Regions from separate parts of the Mesorhizobium sp. M0207 genome, predicted to be linked through region 1. Evidence: predicted binding sites of a transcription regulator. Region 1 holds the regulator's gene; each other region holds the start of a gene.
What was found. The regulator LexA, encoded in region 1, represses DNA repair genes until DNA is damaged. The targets are predictions, from matches to a motif close to TGTTCNNNNTGTGTTCNG.

Region 1 (8,168 bases):
GGACTTTCGCGCGTTGCGCGTTCATGTAGCATAGGAGGTCGAGGGCGCAAGGGGCAGACCCGATGGCTGTGCGAGGCCGTGGTGCGGGCGAGGGCGAGGACGTTGGCAGCGACGTCAGCGAACGCTTGCTGTTTGCCGCTCCCCCGCCTGTCCCGCCGGCACCGGCATTGCTACCTGCTCCGCGCTTCGATGCTCCGTCGCTGCCGGCCAGCGACCCAGCAACGGTTCTCGTGCCCGCGGGCGAGCCTATCGTACGCCTGCGCAGGCGTTTCCGCCTCCCGTCACCGTCCCGTATCCGCAACAGCGTAACCACAGCGGCCGGTCTGGAACTCGACCGCGGCATCGCCTTCCTGCTGGTGCCGGTGTTCCTCGCATGCGGGGTGGTCGTTTATTTCGGGCTGTCGGTGGAGCCGGCCTTTCCACAGCCGGTCGCAATCGCGCTCCTCGCGACCCTTTGTGCCGTCGTCTCGCGGTCATGGCCCAGGACGCGCCTGTGCTTCATGGTGGCACTGCTCTGCGCGCTTGGCGTACTTGCCGCCAAGTTCGAGACATGGCGTGTCGGAACGCATATGCTCGGCTCCGAAATCTCGACGCGGCTGACGGGTCGCGTCGTATCGTACGAGCCCATGGCGAGCGGCCGCATCAGGCTGACAATCGATGTGATCTCAACCGCCAGGCCGACACTGCGCTACATGCCGGAACGGCTCCGCGTTTCGGCGATGAAGATACCGGCTGAGCTGACCGCCGGTTCTGAGATCACCGGCTATGTGCGGCTGCTGCCGCCGACCGGCCCGGTGCGGCCCGACAGCTATGATTTCTCCTTCGACAGCTATTTCGCCGGTATCGGCGGCAGCGGCTTTTTTCTCGGCAATCCGAAAATCGTGTCGTCGGACAGCATGCCGCTTGCCGCGCAGCTTTCTTCCGCGATCGAAGACGCGCGTGAATCCATCGCCGACCATATCCGCAGCCGCATCGGCGGTGCCGAGGGCGAGATTGCTGCTGCGCTGATCGTCGGCGTGCGCGCCGGCATTCCCGAGGAGATCAACGAAGCGATGCGGCGCACCGGCATCTACCACATCATCTCCATCTCGGGGCTGCATATGGCGTTGGTCGCCGGCACCATCATGGCGCTGCTCCGGGGTGCCTTCGCGCTGTTTCCCGATTTCTCATCGCGACGGCCGGTCAAGAAATATGCCGCGGCCGCCGCGCTTTTTTCGATTGCGGCCTACCTCGTCTTTTCCGGCATTGTCGTGGCGGCCGAACGCAGCTTCATCATGCTGGCGGTGATGCTTATCGCCGTGCTGTTCGACCGGGCCGCGCTCACCATGCGCAACCTGGCGATCTCGGCCATCGCGGTCATCCTGGTGTCGCCGCACGAGGTGGTCGGTCCGAGTTTCCAGATGTCCTTCGCCGCGACGGCGGCCCTTGTCGGCGCCTATGCAGGCTGGTCCGATTACCGCGCCGGCAGGGCCACCACGCCGCCGCCGCGGCAGTCGCCGCTACGCTTTGCCACTCGAAAGGTCCTGCTGGGCATGTGCGGTCTGGCGATGACCTCGATCATTGCAGGGAGCGCCACGGCGCTTTTCGCCATATGGCATTTCCAGCGCGTGGCGCCGCTCAGCCTGTTCGCCAATCTGGCCATCATGCCCATCGTCTCACTGGTCGTCATGCCCTTCGCCGTTCTCAGCGCGCTGGCGATGCCGTTCGGTGCGGATGGCCCTTTTCTCTATGTCATGGGCAAGGGGCTGACGGCGATGATCGCCCTGTCCGGGTGGATCTCGGAGCGCTCGCCGATCGATGCGGTCGGACTGATTTCGCTGAGATCCGTCCTTCTGGTGACGATCGCCCTCGTCATTGCCAGCATGGCGACGACGTGGTTGCGGCTGGCGGCACTTCCTTTTGCGCTCGCCGGCTTGCTGACGACAACGCAGACACGCATACCCGACGTATTGGTCTCGGAGGACGCACGGCTGGTCGCGCTGCCGATCGGCAGCGGTGAACTCGCGGTCAACCGGGCACGCCCGAATGAGTTCACCATCGACAACTGGAAACGCGCGCTCACATCAGAGGCTATCGTCGCGCCGGAAACACCTGGAAAGAACGACCCGCAATTCGACATTGCCGATCCGGCCGACCTACCGCCGGGCATGCCGTTCATTTGCACGGACGGCCTCTGCCTTGCCAGGCATCCATCCGGCGCGATCATCGCGCAAGCCAAGGACCGCGATACTGCGCGGCCAGCCTGCGCCTTTGCCAGCTTGATCGTCATCGACGACGCCACCGCCCATAACCCCTGCTACTACGACCGGCTGGTCCTCGTCGTCACCAAACGGCAACTGGCGCGCGCGGGAAGTGCCGCCGTCTATTTCGATCCACAAGCGGCAACACGCGCCGAGATCCGCTTCGCCGTCGAAAAATCATACCGGCCCTGGCACGTGCAGCGGAAATTTTCACGCGCGGCACGGGGCCTGCCGCCATACCGCCGGGCCGACAACCCCAAAGCCGGCGCCAAGGACGGAGCTCAGTAGCGGCGGATCAGTCCGACGAGCTTGCCCTGCACCTTGACCCTGTCTGGTCCGAAGATGCGCGTCTCGTAGGCCGGATTGGCGGCTTCCAGGGCGATCGAGGCGCCCTTGCGGCGGAACCGCTTCAGCGTCGCTTCCTCCTCGTCGACCAGTGCCACCACGATCTCACCGGGGCTCGCCGTATCGGCATTGCGGATGATCACCGTGTCGCCGTCGAAAATGCCGGCCTCGATCATCGAATCGCCTTTGACCTCGAGCGCATAATGCTCGCCGCCCATGATCATATCCGGCGGCACCGAAATCGAATGCGTCTGGTGCTGGATGGCGTCGATCGGCACACCGGCAGCGATGCGGCCCATCACCGGGATCGAAACGGCGGCGACGACATCGTCGTCATTTCCGGCTGCGGGCACGCGCGACGATGTCGGCTTGCCTTGCCGAGGGGCGCCTTGCCCAAGACTACCCTGGATGACACTCGGCGAGAACTTGCGTGCCGCATTGAGGCCGGGGGCGATCGAGTCAGGCAGGCGTAGCACTTCCAGCGCACGGGCCCGGTTGGGCAAACGGCGAATGAAGCCGCGCTCCTCCAGCGCCGTAATCAGCCGGTGGATTCCGGATTTGGAAGCCAGGTCGAGCGCTTCCTTCATCTCGTCGAATGAAGGCGGGATACCGCTTTCCTTCAACCTTTCGTGGATGAACATAAGCAGTTCGTGTTGTTTGCGTGTCAGCATAGCGACCCCCAACAGAATCAGAAAAACAAACCCAGAACAAACACTATCTGTTCCAGTTGTGTTCCGCAACTGTTTAAAGTTTAATGAATGCGTTAAGGCTCGGGAAACAAACGACGTCCCCTACCGGCGTACCGCATTTTCACCGCCGCAAGCCTCATCGCCTTGATTCTGCTTTCGTTTGCGCCCTTCTGGCCTCCTAGAAGGCGGCACTGGCATCGGCCGTCGGTCGGCAAAAGGCACGGAATTGAACCCGTATCGACTGTGCGGTTTGGTCAATGCACCGTGAACGAAACGAACTCAAAACGCCAACCTCGGGTTAAGTCCCGGTTTCCACCGCCTGGTCAGGCTGCTTCTCGCCGGTGGAGCCTTGCTGCGCGCAACCAAGTAATGGAAGAACAGTCGATGCGTGTCCGGCGTTGCGTTGGATCTTGGGGGAGCAGACAAATCATGACAGGAATTCCCGATCTCGTGGCCATAAAGGCGATGGATGCCGCGGATCCGCTGCGCGCGATGCGCGACCGCTTTGTGTTGCCGCAAGGAGTGATCTATCTCGACGGCAATTCGCTAGGAGCTGCTTCACGTGCCGCTTTCGATGAACTGCACAAGGCCGCGACCGAAGAATGGTCGCATGATCTCATCCGCGCATGGAACACGGCCGGCTGGTTCAACATGCCGCTTGAACTTGGCGACCAGCTCGGGCGCCTGATCGGGGCCGCGGCCGGCCAGACAGTGGTCTGCGACACGACATCGGTCAATATCTACAAGCTGCTGCACGCCGCCATGGCCATGCGACCGGAGCGGCAGGTCATCGTCGCCGAGGGCGATAGTTTTCCGACGGACCTCTACATGGCCGAGGGTGTGGTTTCGACGCGAAAAGATACGCTGCTGCGCCTCTCGGGAGTCGACGCGCCGACCATCGAAGAGCTGATCGACGAACGCACCGCTGTGGTGCTGGTCAACCACGTCAACTATAAGTCGGGCGAACTGCGCGACATGCCGGCGCTGACGCGCAGGGCTCAGGAAGCCGGGGCGATGATCGTCTGGGATCTCTGCCACACCGCCGGCGCGATGCCAGTCGAACTCGACAAGGCAAACGCCGATTTTGCCGTTGGCTGCACCTACAAATATCTGAATGGCGGCCCGGGCGCGCCTGCCTTCATCTATGCGGCTGAGCGGCATCTTTCCGACATCCAGCAGCCGCTCACCGGCTGGTGGGGCCATGCACGGCCCTTCGCCTTCGAGCCAGGCTATGCGGCCGGCACCGGCATCCGCCGGTTTCTGTGCGGCACACAGCCGGTCCTGTCGATGCGCACGCTGAAGGGCGCGCTCGACATCTGGAACGATGTCGACATGACGGCGGTGCGCAAGAAGAGCATCGCGCTGGCGGATCTGTTCATCGAGCTTGTCGAGGCAAAGTGCGGCACTTACGGGCTCACGCTCGAAAGCACGCGCGATGGGGAAAAACGCGGCAGCCAGATTTCATTCATGCATGAGCATGGCTACCAGGTCATGCGCGCGCTGATCGAACGAGGCGTGATCGGCGATTTTCGCGCGCCATCGACCATGCGCTTCGGCTTCACCCCGCTCTATGTCGGCTATGCCGATGTCTGGCAGGCCGTCAAAGTGCTTGAGGACATCCTGCACACCGGTGCGTGGAAGGATGCGCGCTTCGCCATCAAAGCAGCTGTCACTTGAGATTGATGCGAGAGCTGGAATCGTGAGGCTGGCGACGACGCGCCGCGCGATGCTTACGGCTACGCTGCAAGGCCATATGCCAGGGAGGGCGCAGGGTGTTCGAACGTCACATTGCCGATTGGGACAACGCCTATGCCAACGGCGCCAACATAGCCGGCAGCGATCGCTGGCCGGCGGCCTGGATCGAGCCCGCGCGGGTTTTCCGCGACGTGCTTTCGACCGAGGGCAGGGCGCGGCTCGACATGGCCTATGGCGACAATCCACGCAACCGGCTCGATCTTTTCCTGCCGGCCATCAAGCCTAAGGGACTCGTGGTGTTCGTTCATGGCGGCTACTGGATGGAATTCGACAAGAATTTCTGGTCGCATCTTGCCGCTGGCCCTGTTGATCGCGGCTATGCGGTGGCGATGCCGTCCTACACGCTCTGTCCGCAGATACGCATTGGCGGCATCGTCAAGGAGGTCGGCGCGGCGATCGGCAAGGCGGCGGCGATGGTTGCAGGGCCGCTGATGCTGACCGGGCATTCGGCCGGCGGCCATCTTGTTAGCCGGATGGTTACGGCGACGACGCCGCTGGCGACCGAAGTGGTCCGGCGCGTTCGTCATGTGGTGTCGATCTCGGGGGTGCACGATTTGCGCCCGATCATGCGCACCGGCATGAACGAGACGCTGGCGATCGATGAGGCCGAGGCGCAGGCCGAAAGTCCGGTGCTGCTGCGCCCGATGGACAAGGCCCGCCTGACCTGCTGGGCCGGCGGCGGCGAGCGCGCCGAATTCCTGCGTCAGAGCGCGTTGCTGGCCAACATCTGGATCGGCCTGGGTTCCGCGACCAGCTCGGTGGTCGAACCTGACCGGCATCATTTCAACATCATCGACGGTTTGGCCGATCCAGACCATCCGCTGACCCGGACCTTGATTTCGGAGTGAGGCAGGTTCAGCGTAGCATCAGCACGTCGCAGGGGGAGCCCGCCGCCGCGGCAGGCGCGAACGGCGCGCGAACGATCAGCCCGTTGGCATCGGCCAGCATTTTCAGCATCGAGGAGTCCTGGATGCCGAACGGCGTCGCCACGGGCGTACCGGCGTCATCTATGACAACAGCCCGCACATAATCTTGCCTGAGATCATTGGCCGGCATGGCGGCACCGAGCCGTGCCCGACGTATATCCTGCTGAAAGGCGCGGCCGCCGAGCCGCGCCAGCAGCGGCTTCAGGAAGAGCTGAGTGCAGACCAGGCTTGCCACCGGATTGCCGGGCAGGCCGATGCAGCGAATGTCTCCCAGCCGCCCGAACATCAGTGGCTTGCCCGGCCGCATGGCGATCTTCCAGAAATCGAGCGTCATGCCTTGCCCGGTCAGCACCTCATGGACGAAGTCGTGGTCACCGACCGAGGCACCGCCCAGCGTGACGATGACGTTCGCGCCAGCCTTCACGGCCTTTTCAACCAGCGCAGCGATCGCCTCCCTGCGGTCCGGCGCGATGCCAAGGTCGAGCGCGCGCGCACCGACCGACTGTGCGGCAGCGGCGACACCATAGGCGTTGGAGGAGATGATCTGGTCGGGGCCAAGATCGCTGCCCGGCGGCAGTAATTCGTCGCCGGTGGCGATGATGGCCACCAGCGGCCGTTTGACCACGCGCACCTCGGGGTGATTGGCCGATGCCGCCAGCGACAAGGCCGCCGGGTCGAGCAGGCGGCCTTTGGGCAGCAGGACATCGCCCTTGGCGAAATCGAGCCCGAGGCGGCGGATGTTGCGCCCCTGCACCGTCCGTTCCGTCACTTCGACGCTGCCGCCACCGAGATCGCGGACGTTCTCCTGGATGACGATAGTGTCGGCGCCTTCGGGAAGCGGCGCGCCGGTAAAGATGCGCACGGCCTGCCGCTGCTGCACCGTTCCGGCAAAGCCGCGTCCGGCCGGCGCCATGCCGACCACCGAAAGCCTTGCCGGTACGGACGCGATATCGGCCGCCCGCACGGCATAGCCGTCCATGGCGGAGGCGTTGAACGGCGGCTGGGTGCGGAGCGCCACAACCGGCTCCGTCAGCACGCGGTCGGCGGCATCCAGCAGTGCGACGCGTTCGCCCGGCAGCGCTGCTGCGCCGTCCAGCAGGCGCTCGAGCGCCTCGGCAACTGGGACCAGCACCATTATCGGCCTGCCTCGGTGGCCCCGTCTCCGGTGATCTTGTAGTCGCCGGATTTGCCGCCGGTCTTTTCAACCAGCCTTATGCCGGAGATGACCATGGCGCGGTCGACCGCCTTGGCCATGTCGTAGATGGTCAGGCAAGCGACCGAGACGGCACTCAGAGCCTCCATCTCAACGCCGGTCTTGCCGGTGACGCGGGTCAATGCTGTCACCTTCAGGCCGGGCAGCGCGGCGTCCGCCTCGATATCGACAGATATCCTGGTCAGCAGCAGCGGATGGCAAAGCGGGATCAGTTCATGCGTCTTCTTGGCCGCCATGATGCCGGCAATGCGCGCGGTGCCCAGCACGTCGCCCTTCTTGGCGTCGCCGGCGAGGATCATGTCCAGCGTCTCGGGCCGCATCGCGACAAAGCCTTCTGCGACTGCCGTGCGCACCGTCACAGCCTTGTCGCCGACATCGACCATGTTGGCTTCGCCCTGCGCGCCAAGATGGGTGAGGGTGGCCGCCATCCTCAAACGGCCTCTGCCGGCGCCTTGCCCGTCAACAGCAGGCGCGTTGCCGCGGCCACGTCCTGCTGGCGCATCAGGCTCTCGCCGACCAGGAAAGTCGCAATTCCGCTCTGCTCCAGCCGGCGGCAATCGTCGTGCGAAAAGATACCGCTCTCGCTGACCAGATGGCGGTCGGCCGGCACCATCGCTGCCAGCCGCTCCGAGGTCTGCAGGCTGGTTTCGAAGGTCCGGAGATTGCGGTTGTTGATACCGATCAGTCGCGACGACAGCTGCAGGGCGCGTTCCATTTCAGCCTCGTCATGCACTTCGACTAGCGCGTCCATGCCGAGCCCGAACGCTGTCGCTTCGAGTTCTCTTGCCAACGCGTCGTCGACGCTGGCCATGATGATCAGGATGGCATCGGCGCCCCATGCCCTGGCCTCGTAGACCTGATAGGGGTCGAACAGGAAATCCTTGCGCAGGGCAGGCAGCTCGACGGCAGCGCGCGCAGTGGTGAGGAATTCGGGCGCGCCTTGGAAGGAGGGTGCGTCGGTCAGCACCGAAAGGCAGGCGGCACCGCCCTTCGCATAGGC
Region 2 (8,168 bases), on a different contig from region 1:
CATGCTGTGCTCGCGTCACCAGTTTTCGAGGCGACGTTCAACGGATCCCCCGACATGGTGAGACGCTGGCTTCCAGCGAGTTTGTAAAACCTCGCCTGTCTTAAAAAATACCGCCTGTCTTAAAAAACACGGCTTGCCAAACCGATAAGTATTGACTTATGCTTTCGGCATGATCGAAGCAGACATTTTTCGGGCACTAGCGGATCCAACGCGTCGCGCCGTCTATGAGCGGCTCGCCGACGGCGAGATGACGGTGTCGGAACTGCGCACTGGCATACCGGTATCGCAGCCGGCGGTATCGCAACATCTCGCAGTGCTGCGCGGCGCCGGCCTCGTGGTCGAGCGCCGGGCCGGTCGCAACGCCTATTACCGCGTCGATCCGAAGGGGCTTGCGCCACTGCTCGGCTGGATCGAACGCTACCGTGCGTTCTGGCCAGAGCGCATCGAAAGGCTCAAGACGGTTTTGAAGGACATGGACCAATGACCAACCGAGGCAAAGAACGCGCCGAAATGGCCGCAGACAAGATCGAGTTCGAGTGCGAGCTGCCCGAACCGCCGGAACAGGTGTGGCGGGCGCTGACGGTGCCGGACCTGCTCGCGGCCTGGATGATGCCGAACGACATCAAGCCCGAAATCGGCAACCGCTTTGCCTTTAAAGCGCCGAATGCGCCGATCGAGTGCGAAATCCTCGACGCGGATCCCGGACGGCTGCTGCGCTATTCCTGGCGGGAGCGGCCGGCGCCCGGCGATACGCAGGTGCCGCCCGGCAATCCCCTGGACAGCGCAATGAACGACAGCCCAGTGGACAGCATCGTCACCTTTACGCTCGACCGCACCGTTTCCGGCGGCACGCATCTGCGCATCGTCCATGATGGTTTTGCTCGGGCAGCAGTGCCGGAGATCGCGATGGCAGGCGCCGGTTGCCGGCTTTCCTTTGACGCGCACACTCCCAGGCACAAGCAGATCGCCGCAAACACCCCGCGCCTCTTCCTGCGCGCGGCCTGAACGACAACAGTCAACGGAGACAACCGATGAGCGGCCTTGCCAATCTGGTGCCGATGGTGATCGAGCAGTCGAGCCGCGGCGAACGTGCCTTCGACATATTTTCGCGGCTGCTGCGCGAGCGCATCGTCTTCATCAACGGCCCGATCGATGACGGCACCTCAGCGCTGGTCTGCGCCCAGCTTCTGTCGTTGGAATCCGACAATCCCGACAAGGAGGTCTCGCTCTACATCAACTCGCCGGGCGGCGTGGTGACCAGCGGTTTCGCGATCTACGATACGATGCAGTATATCAGTTGCCCGGTCTCCACGGTTTGTATGGGCTTCGCCGCCTCGATGGCCTCGTTCCTTTTGATGGCCGGCACACCGGGGCGGCGCATCGCGCTACCCAACACCAGCATCGTGCTGCATCAGCCTCTCGGCGGTTTCCAGGGCCAGGCCTCCGATATCCAGCGCCATGCCGAGGGCATCCTTCGCACCAAGCGGCGCATGACCGATCTTTACGCCCGCCATTGCGGCCGCACCTACGAAGAAGTGGAACGCACGCTCGACCGCGACTTTTTCATGACCGCGCAGGAGGCCAAGGATTGGGGCCTCGTCGACCATGTTTTCGACACTCGCAAGCAGGCCGCATGAACGAGCCGGGCCGGCGGACGGAACTGAGGCGATTGAGCGCCCGCAATTTCAGCGCCATCGGTCTGGTCTTGCCGCTATCGCGGCACTATAGTCCGGCGATGACCGCCAGCCGCTCATCCAGCCTGTTATGCCTTGCCATCGCTACCGTTGCCGGCACGAACATGCTGGTGGGTATGGCACTTGCCCAAGATAATTCGACGTCTTCGCAAAAGCGCGCTCTGCCCGGTGTGACCAGCGATTATCGCATCGCCGAGCCAGCGCCGCGGCCTGAGCCTGACGATATGGCTCTAGGCAGCGGCAACGGCACCTTCAAGATTGGCGATACCGACGTTCGGATTTCCGGTAGCATCACCATTGATGTCGCTACCGGCGGGATCAGGCCCTCCAGCCGCTAAGTTCGCCTGGTGTGAACCACAAATATTGCGCTTCAAACGAACAGCCCCGCCATTGCTTTGCAACTGACGGGGCTTTCTTGGATCTGAAATCCAAATTGCCGGGAGTGTACTGCCGGCTTTTTATTTCGGATGCTTCGCGGCGTTCAGCCGACGATCCGACTAGCAGTCTCTGATTGTTGTGGGGATCGGCAGGTCAACGTGGGCAGGTAGCGCTAAACGCCTGACCTGGCTACTTATACCTGCCGCGGCTCCAGCGACACGTGGAGCCTCAAGGAACAATCCGGTGGAGTCATGCCTCTGCTCTCCTTCTGTTCGTTGCGACTGTCGTCGAAGCGCTCATCGCATAACCCGCGGCGTCTCGCAGGCTAGCCCCAGGCCGCGAGGCCATCGAAAGACGGCCGGCTTCGTTGACAATTGGATTCTGCCCCCATGACGCGGGGACGTCAACCTTGAATAGCCGGGTTGCCGAAAAATGTGATCGCGAGACGCTTTGTGAAGCCGGCCTCACGGGCAGCTTTTGTCAGGAGCGTGTTCGGCCTTTGTTCTTTCCGCTTGCCCGTTCGCGCGAAAGGCGGTTAAACGCTTTGGTCGAGAGTTGTGGCGTCTCTCGAAAAGGCGGCGAAATTACCTACATAGGGGGTGGTCGGGAAAACCCGCCCATCCCACGAATTCCAGATTCTGAGGCGGCGACCGGCGATGGCCGACCATAAATATCTCTCCATTCGCGGGGCACGCGAACACAATCTGAAGAATGTCGATCTCGACCTGCCGCGTGACAGCCTGATCGTCATGACCGGCCTGTCGGGGTCGGGCAAGTCGTCGCTTGCCTTCGACACCATCTACGCCGAGGGCCAGCGCCGCTATGTCGAGAGCCTTTCGGCCTATGCACGGCAATTCCTCGAAATGATGCAGAAGCCGGACGTCGACCAGATCGACGGCCTGTCGCCGGCCATCTCCATCGAGCAGAAGACCACCTCGAAGAACCCTCGTTCGACGGTCGGCACCGTCACCGAGATCTACGATTATATGCGGCTTTTGTTCGCCCGCGTCGGTGTACCCTATTCGCCGGCCACCGGCCTGCCGATCGAGAGCCAGACGGTCTCGCAGATGGTCGACCGGGTGCTTGCGGTCGAGGAAGGCACCCGGCTGTTCATTCTGGCGCCGATGGTGCGCGGCCGCAAAGGCGAGTACCGCAAGGAACTGCTGGAGCTGCAGAAGAAGGGTTTTCAGCGCGTCAAGGTCGATGGCGTCTTCTATGAGATCGCAGACGTGCCGGCGCTGGACAAGAAGTACAAGCACGACATCGACGTCGTCGTCGACCGCATCGTCGTGCGCGGCGATCTGGCGACGCGGCTCGCCGATTCCATCGAGACCGCGCTGAAGCTGGCCGACGGGCTGGCGGTGGCGGAATTTGCCGACAAGCCGCTCGACGCCAGCCAGACCGGCGAGGATTCGGTCAACAAATCGAAGAACGAGACGCATGAACGCATGCTGTTCTCGGAAAAGTTCGCCTGCCCGGTGTCCGGCTTCACCATTCCCGAGATCGAGCCCAGGCTGTTCTCCTTCAACAATCCGTTCGGCGCCTGCCCGACCTGCGACGGGCTCGGCAGCCAACGCGCCATCGACGCCAGCCTGGTCGTGCCCGACGAGAATGTCTCGCTGCGCGCCGGCGCCGTCAGCCCGTGGGCGAAGTCGACCTCGCCCTATTATGCGCAGACGCTGGAAGCGCTGGGCATTGCCTATGGCTTCAAGCTCGGCGACAAGTTCAAGGATTTGAGCGAGGAGGCAAGGCAAACCGTCCTGCACGGCACCGGCGAGCGCGAAATCACCTTCCATTATGATGACGGTCTGCGCTCCTACAAAACGACGAAAACCTTCGAGGGCGTCGTCCCCAATCTCGAGCGCCGCTGGAAGGAAACCGAATCCGCCTGGATGCGCGAGGAGATCGAGCGCTTCATGTCGGCCACGCCCTGCCCGGCCTGCCGCGGCTATCGGCTGAAGCCCGAGGCGCTCGCGGTCAAGATCGCCGGCAAGCACATTGGCGAGGTCACCGAGCTGTCGATCCGCAAGGCCGACCAGTGGTTCACCGACCTGCCTGCATCGCTCAACGACAAGCAGAATGAGATCGCGGTGCGCGTGCTCAAGGAAATCCGCGAGCGGCTGCGCTTCCTCAACGATGTCGGTCTCGACTATCTGACGCTGTCGCGCAACTCCGGCACGTTGTCGGGCGGTGAGAGCCAGCGCATCCGTCTTGCCTCGCAGATCGGCTCCGGCCTGACCGGCGTACTTTACGTGCTGGACGAGCCGTCGATCGGTCTGCACCAGCGCGACAACGCCCGCCTGCTCGACACGCTGAAGCATCTGCGCGACATCGGCAACACGGTCATCGTCGTCGAGCATGACGAGGACGCCATCCTGCATGCCGACTACGTCGTCGATATCGGCCCGGCGGCCGGCATCCATGGCGGCCACATCATCGCCCAGGGCACGCCGCAGCAGATCATGGCGACGCCCGCTTCGATCACCGGTAAATATCTGTCGGGCGAGCTCGAAGTGGCGACGCCGGCAGCGCGGCGAGAGGCCAAGAAGAACCGCCGGCTGAAGGTCGTCGGCGCGCGCGGCAACAATCTGAAGAACGTCACCGCCGAAATCCCGCTCGGCACGTTTACCGCCGTCACCGGCGTATCCGGCGGCGGCAAGTCGACCTTCCTGATCGAGACCCTGTTCAAGGCGGCGTCGCGCCGCATCATGGGCTCGCGCGAGCATCCGGCCGAGCACGACCGCATCGAGGGGTTGGAATTCCTCGACAAGGTCATCGACATCGACCAGTCGCCGATCGGGCGCACCCCGCGCTCCAACCCCGCCACCTACACCGGCGCCTTCACGCCGATCCGCGACTGGTTCGCCGGCTTGCCGGAGGCGAAGGCGCGCGGCTACCAGCCGGGCCGCTTCTCGTTCAACGTCAAGGGCGGCCGCTGCGAAGCCTGCCAGGGCGATGGCGTCATCAAGATCGAGATGCACTTCCTGCCCGATGTCTACGTCACCTGCGACGTTTGCCACGGCAAGCGTTACAATCGCGAGACGCTCGACGTCCTGTTCAAGGGCAAATCGATCGCCGACGTTCTCGACATGACGGTCGAAGAAGGCGTCGATTTCTTCGCCGCCGTGCCCGGCGTGCGCGACAAGCTGGAGACGCTGAAACGGGTCGGCCTCGGCTACATCCATGTTGGCCAGCAGGCAACGACTTTGTCGGGCGGCGAGGCGCAGCGCATCAAGCTCGCCAAGGAACTATCACGCAAGGCGACCGGCAAGACGCTCTACATCCTCGACGAGCCAACCACCGGCCTGCATTTCCACGATGTAGCCAAGCTGCTTGAAGTGCTGCACGAGCTGGTCGACCAGGGCAACACGGTGGTCGTCATCGAGCACAATCTCGAGGTGATCAAGACGGCTGACTGGGTACTCGATCTTGGCCCCGAAGGTGGTGACGGCGGCGGCGAGCTGGTAGCGTCCGGCACGCCTGAGGAAATCGTTCGCGAAAAACGCAGCTATACCGGGCAGTTCCTGAGGGAATTGCTGGAGCGGCGCCCCGGAGGCAAGCGCGAAGCGGCGGAGTGATGGTAAAGAACGGTCTCATCACGGTCCAAAGCCGCTTCGGCGTGGCCGAAACGATCGATCGCCTGGTCGGGACCGTGGAACGCGCAGGATTGCTGGTCTTCGCCCGCATTGACCACGCCGCCGGTGCGCGCAGTGTCGAAGCTTCCCTGCGTCCGACCCAGCTTCTGATTTTTGGCAACCCGAAAGGCGGCACGCCGCTGATGCAGGACCGGCAACTTGCCGGCATCGATCTGCCGGTCAAGGCACTGGCTTGGGAGGACGAGCAAGGCAAGGTCTGGCTCTCCTGCAATGAGGCGCACTGGCTTGCTGAGCGCCACGGCTTGGGCGACGCCAGTCGCAATGCCGTCGCCGCGATAGCGGCCGGCATGGACAAGGTGATTGCGGCCGCTGTCGGCGCGGGCCAGTTTTGATCATGAGAGCCGCTCGGGCCGATGATCTCCCCACGGTCATCTCGCTCACCACCGACGCCTACGCGCCCTACACTGCCCTGCTCGGCGCACCGCCGATCCCTGTCACCGAGGACTACGTGCCGCGCATAGAACGCGGCGAGGTCTGGCTTTCGGAGCAGGACGGACAGCCGGCCGGCTTGATCGTTCTCGAACGACATGCGGACCATACAATGATCTTCAGCGTCGCCGTTGCGCCCGCCTTTCAGGGCAAGGGTTTCGGCATCGGGCTGCTCGACTGGGCCGAGCAACAGACGCGCCTGTGGAGCTTGCCTGAAATCCGACTCTACACCAATGCCAGAATGGAACGGAACGTTTCGTTGTATAAGGCCTACGGCTTTCGCGAAACGGGTCGCCGGCCCAATCCATATCGGCCAGGATGGACGGTCGTCGACATGGCGAAAGCCGTCGAGACGACCGCCATCGCGTGATCCTTTTCTGCAAACCGGGAGGACGACCATGACTCAATCAGGAACAATCCGCGCCGGCATGGGCGGCTGGACCTTCGAGCCGTGGGACACGTCCTTCTACCCGGACAAATTGTCGAAGGCCAAGCAACTGCATTATGCCAGCCGGCAGGTGCCCACTGTCGAGGTCAACGGCACCTATTATTCGAGCTTCAAGGAGCCGACCTTCGTCAAATGGGCCAACGAGGCGCCGGATGGTTTCGTCTATTCGCTGAAGGGCAACCGCTTCGTCACCAACCGCCGCGTGCTCGGCGAGGCCGGGGAATCGATCATGCGCTTCCTCGGGTCGGGCGTCGCGGCACTTGGCGACAAGCTCGGGCCGATCTTGTGGCAGTTCGCGCCGACCAAGAAATTCGACCCGGACGATTTCGAGGCCTTCCTCAAGCTGTTGCCGGAAAAGCAGGACGGCGTTGCGCTGCGCCACGCCGTCGAGGTGCGCAACGACAGCTTCGTCGTGCCGGAGTTCGCCGCCTTGGCGCGAAAGCACAAGGCCGCCATCGTCTATGCCGACCACGCCAAATATCCGGGGATTGCCGACGTCACCGGCGATTTCATCTATGCCCGGCTGCAGACCGGCAGCGACGACAATCCCGATTGCTACACGCCAAAGGCGCTCGATGAATGGGCGGCGCGCGCAAAAACCTGGGCGGAAGGCAAGGTGCCGGCCGACCTGCCGCGTGTCGCTCCTTCAACCGACGCGCCGGTCAAGCCACGCGACGTGTTCGTCTACTTCATCACCGAGGGCAAGGTCCGCGCTCCGTTCGGCGCCATCGCGCTGATGAAGCGGGTCGCAGGCTGACGCCCCCGCTGTCGGTGATCTGCCTGGCCGGGTCCTCAATTACCGGCTATGCGGCGCGTTCGTCCGGACGCCGATCAACCCTGACGATCTCGTTGAAAGCATCGAGATCGATATAGAAGACCTTGGTGATCTCCGCGATGAGTTCGTCGTGGTCATACCCCTGCGATTTCAGAATGTTGATGGCTGTCAGGATATCGACGCGCTCCGTGAGCCGTCGTTTCTGGTAGTCCTCGACATAGCGCTCCATTGACTGGCCCTGGCTCCCAAGCACCCGAAATGTTGGACGACAACAGATCGCTGGAAGGGCTTGCGCGCAAGCGTGCCGACGCGGGCCGCGCCTTCCCCTGATCTGCCAAGTTGAAACTGCTACGGAAAGCGGCCGACTCACCAAGGCCAAGCAAAATCTAGCACGCAATCTGCAGCGCGCCAGAGTTGCAAAGTAACGGAATCAATAGGAATTCAGACAGTCAGGAATTTGCGGACGTCCGCCCGGTCGAGATCCTCGGCTGGGCCGGTATGGACGATCTGACCGCGGTCCATGATGTTGACCTCATCGGCCAATTCCCGGCAGAAGTCGAGATATTGTTCGACCAGAAGCACGGCGATACCGGCCTGGTCGCGCAGATAGCGGATGGCGCGGCCGATGTCCTTGATGATCGACGGCTGGATGCCTTCGGTCGGCTCGTCGAGCACCAGCAGCTTCGGCCGCATCACCAGCGCCCTGCCGATGGCAAGCTGCTGCTGCTGGCCGCCGGAAAGATCGCCGCCGCGGCGCGCGAGCATCTGCTTCAGCACCGGAAACAATT
Region 3 (8,168 bases), on a different contig from region 1:
CCATATCGAAATCCAGGTGCTCGCCGACGCGCATGGCAACACGCTCTATCTCGGCGAGCGCGAATGCTCGATCCAGCGCCGCAACCAGAAAGTCGTGGAGGAGGCGCCGTCCCCCTTCCTCGACGCCAAGACCCGCAAAGCCATGGGCGAGCAGTCGGTGGCGCTGGCCAAGGCCGTCGACTACCAGAGCGCCGGCACGGTCGAGTTCATCGTCGACAGCGACAAGAACTTCTATTTCCTAGAAATGAACACGCGGCTGCAGGTCGAGCATCCGGTGACGGAACTCGTCACCGGCATCGACCTGGTCGAGCAGATGATCCGCGTGGCAGCCGGCGAAAAGCTCGCCATCAAGCAGAGCGACGTCAAGCTGAACGGCTGGGCGGTGGAAAGCCGCCTCTATGCCGAAGACCCGTATCGCAACTTTCTGCCGTCGATCGGCAGGCTGACGAAATACCGGCCGCCGGAAGAGGGAAAATTCGGCGAGGTCGTTATCCGCAACGATACCGGCGTTACCGAAGGCTCGGAAATCTCGATGTTCTACGACCCGATGGTCGCCAAGCTGTGCACCTGGGCGCCGACACGGCTGGCGGCGATAGACGCGATGTCGGAAGCGCTGGACAGTTTCGTCGTCGACGGCATCGAGCACAACATACCGTTCCTGGCGGCGCTGATGCAGCATCCGCGCTGGCGGGAAGGGCGGCTATCGACGGCGTTCATCGCCGAGGAATATCCCGACGGCTTCGCGCCCATTGTGCCGAACAACGAAGAAAACGCGGTGCTGGCCGCGATCGCCACCGCAGTCGAACTGCTGCGCCGCGACCGGCTCGACCGGCTGGGCGGGCGGCTGGCGCCGCATTCGGGCGCCTTGAAACGCGATTGGGTGGTGAAGATCGGCCGGGATTATCTTTCGGTTGCCATCGTCGAAGGCATGATTTCCATTCCGATGGAGCTCGACCTCACAATCGACGGCGGCAAACCGCTGACGGTGGCATCCGACTGGCGGCCGGGCGATCTCATCTGGCGCGGCACGGTCGGCGGCCGCAAGGTCGCGGCGCAAGTCAGGCCGGTGCTGAACGGGTTCCGCATCGCCTGGAAAGGCATCTCGGTGACAGCCCGCGCCATGCTGCCGCGCACCGCCGAACTCGAAAGGCTGATGCCGGAAAAAGTGGCGCCGGATACCTCGAAGATGCTGCTATGCCCGATGCCCGGCCTCGTCGTGTCGATTGCCGTTGCCGAGGGGCAGGAGGTCAAGGCCGGCGAGACGCTGGCCGTGGTCGAGGCGATGAAGATGGAAAACGTGCTGCGCGCCGAGCGCGACCTCATCGTCTCGAAGCTCAACGCCAGGCCAGGCGACAGCCTTGCCGTCGATGCGGTGATCATGGAATTCGCATGAGGCCGTACCCGCCCTCGACGCTCTGTCTGAAGTTGGCGGGACAGCGCGCGCCTCTGTCCTGCCGGATATCTCCCCCTCAAGTGTCCCTAAAGTGGGGAGATTGGCAGCTTCGGGGCCTAGCTCGCTCCTGCAAAGTTGGAAATTGGCGAAAGCCGAGATGATGGCTAATCTCCCCACTAGAGGGGGAGATGTCCGGCAGGACAGAGGGGGGCGCGAAGGAACGCGACCTTGCAATCCTCTGGATACGCTCTCGGGAGACGGACAACTCGAATTTTTCCCCGTCGCGCCGTATTTTGTTCTTGCTTTGTGCCGGCAGCTATGCTATTAATTTGGCTATGGTGCTAATTGGCTCCAACGACCCGCCCGCCGAGGCGGGTTTTGTTTGTAGCCTGAGGTTGGCGGGACAGCGCCCCTCTCTGTCCTGCCGGACATCTCCCCCACAAGGGGGAAATTGGCAGCTTCGGCGGTTGCTCTAAACCTCCAAAGCTCTAATCACTAGCGCTGGACTCGTGCTACCCGGCGCTCGACAATACAACTTCATCGACTGAGTCCCTTCAGGCGGCGCGAAAAAACCATGGCGGATGAAAGACTTCCACGCGATCCCTTGCTGCGCGAGGCCTATGCAAAGGCGTCGCGGGCGGAGGCGGCGGCGCGTCGATTCATTCATCTGCGCGTGCATTCGGCCTATTCGCTGCTCGAAGGTGCCTTGCAGCTCGGCAAGATCGTCGGCCATGCGGTGCAGGACGAATGCCCGGCAATCGCCGTCACCGACACCAACAATCTGTTCGGCGCGCTGGAATTCGCCCAGAAGGCGGTAAAGGACGGCATCCAGCCGATCATCGGCTGCCAGATCGACCTCGCCTTTTCCGGCGAGGCGAGCGACAGCCAGCGCGACCGCAGGCGGCAAGGACCGGAGATGCGGCCGGTCGTCCTGATCGCCGCAACCGAGGCCGGCTACGGCAATCTGGTCAGGCTGGTCAGCCGCGTCTATCTCGAGACACCGCCCGGCGAAGCGGTGCATCTGACGAGCGAGATGCTGCAGGGCCACACCGACGGATTGATCTGCCTTACGGGCGGACCGGGCGGTCCGATCGGCACTGCCTTGAAACAGGATCGCCGCGAACTCGCCGAGACCCGGCTCTCGGCGCTCAAGAGCCTGTTCGGCGACCGGCTCTATGTCGAGCTTGAGCGGGTCTCCGGCTACGACCGCGCCATCGAGCAGTCGTCGGTCGACCTCGCCTACCGCCACGATCTGCCGCTGGTTGCCACCAACGAGGCGTTTTTCTTCTCTCGTGAAGACTATGAGGCGCATGACGCCCTGATCGCCATCGCCGAAGGTTCCGTGGTTGCGGCCGACAATCGCCGCCGCCTTTCGCCCGACCACTTCCTGAGAAGCCAGGCCGATATGGCGAGGCTGTTCGCTGACCTGCCGGAAGCAATCGACAACACCGTCGAGATCGCGCTGCGCTGCTCGTATTACCCGAAGACCCGCAATCCGATTCTGCCGCGCTTTGCCGGCCGCGATGTCGCCGACGCCGATGCTGCGGTCAAGGCGGAGGCGCAGGAGCTTGCCAGGCAGGCGCATGAAGGGCTGGAGGCGCGGCTGGCGGCGCACGGGCCGACGCCCGGCTATACCGTCGAGCAATATCGCGAAAGGCTGGATTTCGAGCTCGGCGTCATCGAGAAGATGAAATATCCGGGCTATTTCCTGATCGTTGCCGACTTCATCAAATGGGCCAAGGCACAAGGCATTCCGGTCGGCCCGGGCCGCGGTTCGGGCGCCGGCTCGCTGGTCGCCTATGCCACGACCATCACCGACATCGATCCACTGCGTTTTTCGCTGCTGTTCGAGCGCTTCCTCAATCCCGACCGCGTGTCTATGCCCGACTTCGACATCGACTTCTGCCAGGACCGGCGCGAGGAAGTCATCCGCTACGTCCAGCAGAAATACGGCCGCGACCAGGTTGGCCAGATCATCACCTTCGGCACGTTGCAGGCGCGCGCGGTGCTGCGCGACGTCGGCCGCGTGCTGCAGATGCCTTACGGGCAGGTCGACAAGCTGAGCAAGATGGTGCCGTCGAACCCGGCCAATCCGGTCAAGCTCGCCGACGCCATCGCCAACGAGCCGCGCTTTGCCGAAGAGGCGGAGCGTGAGCCGATCGTGCAGACGCTGCTCGATACGGCGCAGAAACTGGAAGGTCTTTATCGGCACGCCTCGACGCACGCCGCCGGCATCGTCATCGGCGACCGGCCGCTGTCGGAGCTGGTGCCGATGTACCGCGATCCGCGCTCGGACATGCCGGTCACGCAGTTCAACATGAAATATGTCGAGCAGGCCGGGCTGGTGAAATTCGACTTCCTTGGCCTGAAGACGCTGACGGTGCTGGACAGGGCCGTCAAGCTGATCCGCCGCCGCGGCATCGAGATCGATCTTGCCCACATTCCGCTCGACGACCCCGAAACCTACGCCATGCTGTCGCGCGGCGAGGTGGTCGGCGTGTTCCAGGTGGAAAGTGCCGGCATGCGCAAGGCGCTGATCGGCATGCGGCCCGACTGTATCGAGGACATTATCGCGCTGGTCGCGCTCTACCGGCCGGGGCCGATGGAGAACATACCGACCTACAACGCCAGAAAGCACGGCGAGGAGGAGATGGCGTCGATCCACCCGAAGATCGACCATCTCGTCAAGGAGACGCAAGGCGTCATCGTCTACCAGGAACAGGTGATGCAGATCGCGCAGGAGCTCTCCGGCTATTCGCTGGGCGAAGCCGATCTGCTGCGCCGCGCCATGGGCAAGAAGATCCGCGCCGAGATGGACAAGCAGCGCGAGCGCTTTGTTTCGGGCGCGGTCGAGCGCGGCGTCGGCAAGCCGCAAGCCGACTTCATCTTCGACCTGCTGGCAAAGTTTGCCGACTACGGTTTCAACAAATCGCATGCCGCCGCCTATGCCGTCGTCTCCTACCAGACCGCCTATCTGAAGGCGCATTACCCCGTCGAATTCCTGGCGGCATCGATGACGCTCGACATGGGCAATACGGACAAGCTCGCCGATTTCCGCCAGGATGCGCTGCGCCTCGGCATCGAGGTGGTGGCGCCGTCGGTCATGACGTCGTTCCGGGATTTCGAGGTCGGCGAGAACCGCATCTTCTATTCGCTGGCCGCGCTCAAGGGCGTCGGCGATGCGGCGGTCGAGCACATCGTCGCCACGCGCGGCGAAAAACCCTTCAAGAGCCTCGCCGATTTCTGTGAAAGGGTCGATCCGAAGATCGTCGGCAAGCGCGTCTTCGAAAGCCTGATCATGGCCGGCGCGCTCGACTGCTTCGGTCATGACCGCGCGGCGATGATGGCCGGCGTCGAGCGGATGATGGGGCTGGCGTCGCTGGCGCAGCAGAATGCCGTCACCGGCCAGCATGACATCTTTGGCGCCTCGCTCGGCGCACAGTCGCAGGCGCTCAACTTGCCGGCGACCGATCCCTGGCTCGCCGCCGACCGCCTGCACCGTGAATTCCAGGTGGTCGGGTTCTATCTCTCGGCGCATCCGCTCGACGAATACAAGGCGGCGCTGCAGAAAATGCGGGTGCAGACCTGGGGCGAGTTTTCGGCCGCCGTCAAACGCGGTGCTGCCGCCGGCCGGCTCGCCGGCACGGTGACCACCAAGCAGGAGCGCAAGACGCGCACCGGCAACAAGATGGGCGTCGTGCAGTTCTCCGACACCTCCGGCCAGTATGAAGCGGTGCTGTTTTCCGAGGGGCTGGCGCAATACCGCGACCTGCTCGAACCCGGCCGCTCGGTGGTGATCACCGTTTCGGCCGAGGACAGGCCTGAAGGCGTCAATCTGCGCATCCAGACCGTGCAGTCGTTGGAGGAAGAGGCAAGCCGTATCCAGAAAGCGTTGCGCATCTTCGTCAGAAATGACGCACCGGCATCGACAATCCAATCGCAGCTTGGCCAGCGTGGCGACAGTCAGGTGAGCATCATCGTCATCAAGGAAGGCGGCGAGGGCGAGGTCGAGATCGAGTTGCCCAACCGCTACCGCGTTTCGCCGCAGATCGCGTCGGCGATGCGGGCGGTGCCGGGCGTGGTCGAGGTGGAACTGGTCTAAGAGTTAGCGCACGCTTATGAAGCGGCGATCTCCGCCGGTTGCGGTGCTCTCCGCTGCAGATTGAGCAGATTGCCGAGCAGGATCAGCAGGGCGCCACCGGCGGTGAAGGCGTCGATCTGCTCGTGATAGAGCAGCCATCCGATCACCGCCGACAGCGGCACGCGCAAAAAGTCCATTGGCGAGATGACCGTCGCATCGGCATAGACAAGTGCGCGGGCCATGCAGAAATGCGACGACATGCCGGTGAAGGCGATGAGCAGGATCCACGGCCAGAGTTCAAGCGGCGGGTTGCGCCATTCGTAAAGCGCCGGGACGAGGCCAAGCAGCGACTGGATGATCAGCATCCAGAAGATGATGCGCACGACGCTGTCCGTCCGCGTCAGCGATTTGACGAGGACCACCGAGACGCCGAAGCAGACCGCGGCTCCCAGCACGATAACATGCCCCGGATTGACCGCGCCGACGCCCGGACGCACGATGATCACAACGCCGATCAGCCCGAGCACGATCGCCGCCAGCCGTGGCCGGGACAGCCTTTCGCCGAGGAAAGCGACGGCCAGCAAAGCGGTCCAGATCGGCGTCGTGAATTCGATCGAGATCAGTACCGCAAGCGGGATCAGCGTCAGGGCGTAGAGCCAGGCAGCCTGGCCGGTATAGTGGACGACGTTGCGGGCGATATGAGCCAGCGGGCGTCCGGTGCGCATCGCCGCAAAACCGCCTGACATCATGACCAGCGGCAACAGGATGAAAAAGCCGATCACCGAGCGCAGCTCGAGCACCTGGAAGACGTTTAGTTCGGCCGTCGTGGCACGGCCGGCCACCGACATCGCCAGGAACGAGGCGATCGACAGCGCCATCCAGAACGCGGCCTTGGGGATCGAGGGTGCGGGTGCCATGCGGCTATGTCGCAAGCCGGAGCGCTCATCGCAACCGCTAGCCGACGCATTCGACTGGGCCAGCCGCGCAGCGTTGCAAACAGTGATGTTGAAGCCGGAACCCGCCGCTGAGGGGAGCGTTGGTCCCTCAGTGTTTGCGTGCTGTGTTTTGGATACCAACGAGGAGCGGTCCGATGAAATCACTTGCACGATTTGTACTTGCCGGCTGCCTGACGGCCGGGGCCGGGGCAGCGCATGCCGACGATCCGGATTTTCTTCGCTCATTCCAGGGGAATTTCGCCGGCAAAGGCATCGTCAAGGTGACCACCGATGCGCCGACGGTGAATGTCTCCTGTCATTTCAATTCCGACGCAACGTCGAGCTCGCTGTCGCTCGACGGCAGCTGCCGCGGTCTTATCGTGGTAACGCGCGCCATCAGCGCCGATCTCAAATCGAGCGGGACGAAATACACCGGCACCTATGTCGGATCGCGCACCGGGCCGGCGCAATTGAGCGGCAGCCGCTCCGGCAACGCAATCAATCTCGGCATCCGTTGGGCCAAGGAGGTCAATGGCGATCGCAAGGCGCAAATGACGGTCGAGAAGAACGGCGAGAATGGCATGCGGCTGATCGTCGTCGATACCGATCCGAAAACCGGGAAGAGTGTGGTGACCACCCGGATCGATCTGCAGCGCACGTGACTGGGGCAAGTTGATATTCAGGTGAGGCCGGCCTGCGAAAAGCGGTTTCCTGCGCATCCAGTGCTCACGTACTCACAAGTGCGCTCCGCTCCGGTTCTCGGAAACCACCCTTCTCGACTCGGCCTGACCTGAATCTCAAACATGCCGGTATCATTCCTCGACCGGTTCGGGCGGATGGGCATCGCGGCCCTTGCCGAAGGTATAGCCGGTTTCCACCGCCCTGCGGCCGAACTTGCCGCGCAGCGTGTCGATGGCGCCTTCGGCCATGGCGCGCTTGCGTGACTGGACGTCGACCAGGTCGGGCGGGTCCGCCCGGTCATCGTCGGAGAGATCGCTGACGCCAATGCCGAGCAGCCGGTATTTCGTGCCATCCGCTTCCTTGCGCAGCAGCTCGAGCCCGGTCTGAAAGATGCGGTCGGCCAGCCGGGTTGGATCGCCGAGCTGGCGATTGCGCGTGCGGATCCTGAAATCCTGCGTCTTCAGCTTGAGGACGACGGTGCGTCCGGCAATTCCGGATTTCTTCAGCCGGGCCGAGACTTTTTCCGACAGCGCCCTCAGCACCGAAACCAGTTCGTCGACGGAGGCGATGTCGGTATCGAAAGTGGTTTCCGCCGAGACGCTTTTCGCGTCCTGGTCGGGAACGACGCGACGGTCGTCCTCGCCGCGCGAAAGCCGGTAGAGCCGGTCGCCCATGACGCCGTAGCGGCGCATCAGATCGCCACGTTCCATACGCTGCAACTGGCCGATGGTGCGGATGCCGTCGCGCTCGAGCGTGGCGGCAAAGGCCTTGCCGACCCCCCAGATCAGCGTCACCGGCTGCTCGGCCAGGAAGCCGATAGCCTCGGCCTCGCCGATCACCGAAAAGCCGCGCGGCTTGCGGAAGTCCGATGCCACCTTGGCCAGGAACTTGCAGTAGGAAAGACCGGCCGAAACGGTGATGCCGATCTCCTTTTCCACGCCGAGTGCGAAGCGCGCCAGGACCACCGCAGGCGGCAGGCCATGCAGGCGCTCGGTGCCGGCGAGGTCGAGAAAGGCCTCGTCGATCGAGAGCGGCTCGACCAGCGGCGTCAGCGCCTGCATCATGGCGCGCACCTCAC

Region 2: a site for LexA is predicted at 2,562-2,579, ahead of uvrA (excinuclease ABC subunit UvrA). Genes of this name have one in related genera too.
Region 3: a site for LexA is predicted at 1,688-1,705, ahead of dnaE (DNA polymerase III subunit alpha). Genes of this name have one in related genera too.

The regions. Positions count from the first base shown of each region.
Region 1 is NZ_JAMYSQ010000007.1:186,078-194,245, reverse strand. Features, by position in the region: gene NKJ15_RS13325 (ComEC/Rec2 family competence protein) at 63-2,528, shown strand; gene lexA (transcriptional repressor LexA) at 2,522-3,256, opposite strand; gene kynU (kynureninase) at 3,704-4,951, shown strand; gene NKJ15_RS13310 (hormone-sensitive lipase) at 5,047-5,877, shown strand; gene NKJ15_RS13305 (molybdopterin molybdotransferase MoeA) at 5,885-7,090, opposite strand; gene moaC (cyclic pyranopterin monophosphate synthase MoaC) at 7,090-7,596, opposite strand; gene trpC (indole-3-glycerol phosphate synthase TrpC) at 7,599-8,168, opposite strand, start outside.
Region 2 is NZ_JAMYSQ010000012.1:103,095-111,262, reverse strand. Features, by position in the region: gene NKJ15_RS17700 (cupin domain-containing protein) at 1-87, shown strand, start outside; gene NKJ15_RS17695 (ArsR/SmtB family transcription factor) at 170-484, shown strand; gene NKJ15_RS17690 (SRPBCC family protein) at 481-1,005, shown strand; gene NKJ15_RS17685 (ATP-dependent Clp protease proteolytic subunit) at 1,032-1,637, shown strand; gene NKJ15_RS17680 (hypothetical protein) at 1,634-2,032, shown strand; gene uvrA (excinuclease ABC subunit UvrA) at 2,729-5,650, shown strand; gene NKJ15_RS17670 (DUF302 domain-containing protein) at 5,650-6,060, shown strand; gene NKJ15_RS17665 (GNAT family N-acetyltransferase) at 6,057-6,527, shown strand; gene NKJ15_RS17660 (DUF72 domain-containing protein) at 6,556-7,362, shown strand; gene NKJ15_RS17655 (hypothetical protein) at 7,409-7,609, opposite strand; gene urtE (urea ABC transporter ATP-binding subunit UrtE) at 7,822-8,168, opposite strand, start outside.
Region 3 is NZ_JAMYSQ010000012.1:2,461-10,628, forward strand. Features, by position in the region: gene NKJ15_RS17210 (acetyl-CoA carboxylase biotin carboxylase subunit) at 1-1,393, shown strand, start outside; gene dnaE (DNA polymerase III subunit alpha) at 1,968-5,495, shown strand; gene NKJ15_RS17220 (DMT family transporter) at 5,510-6,391, opposite strand; gene NKJ15_RS17225 (hypothetical protein) at 6,565-7,071, shown strand; gene NKJ15_RS17230 (DNA polymerase IV) at 7,222-8,168, opposite strand, start outside.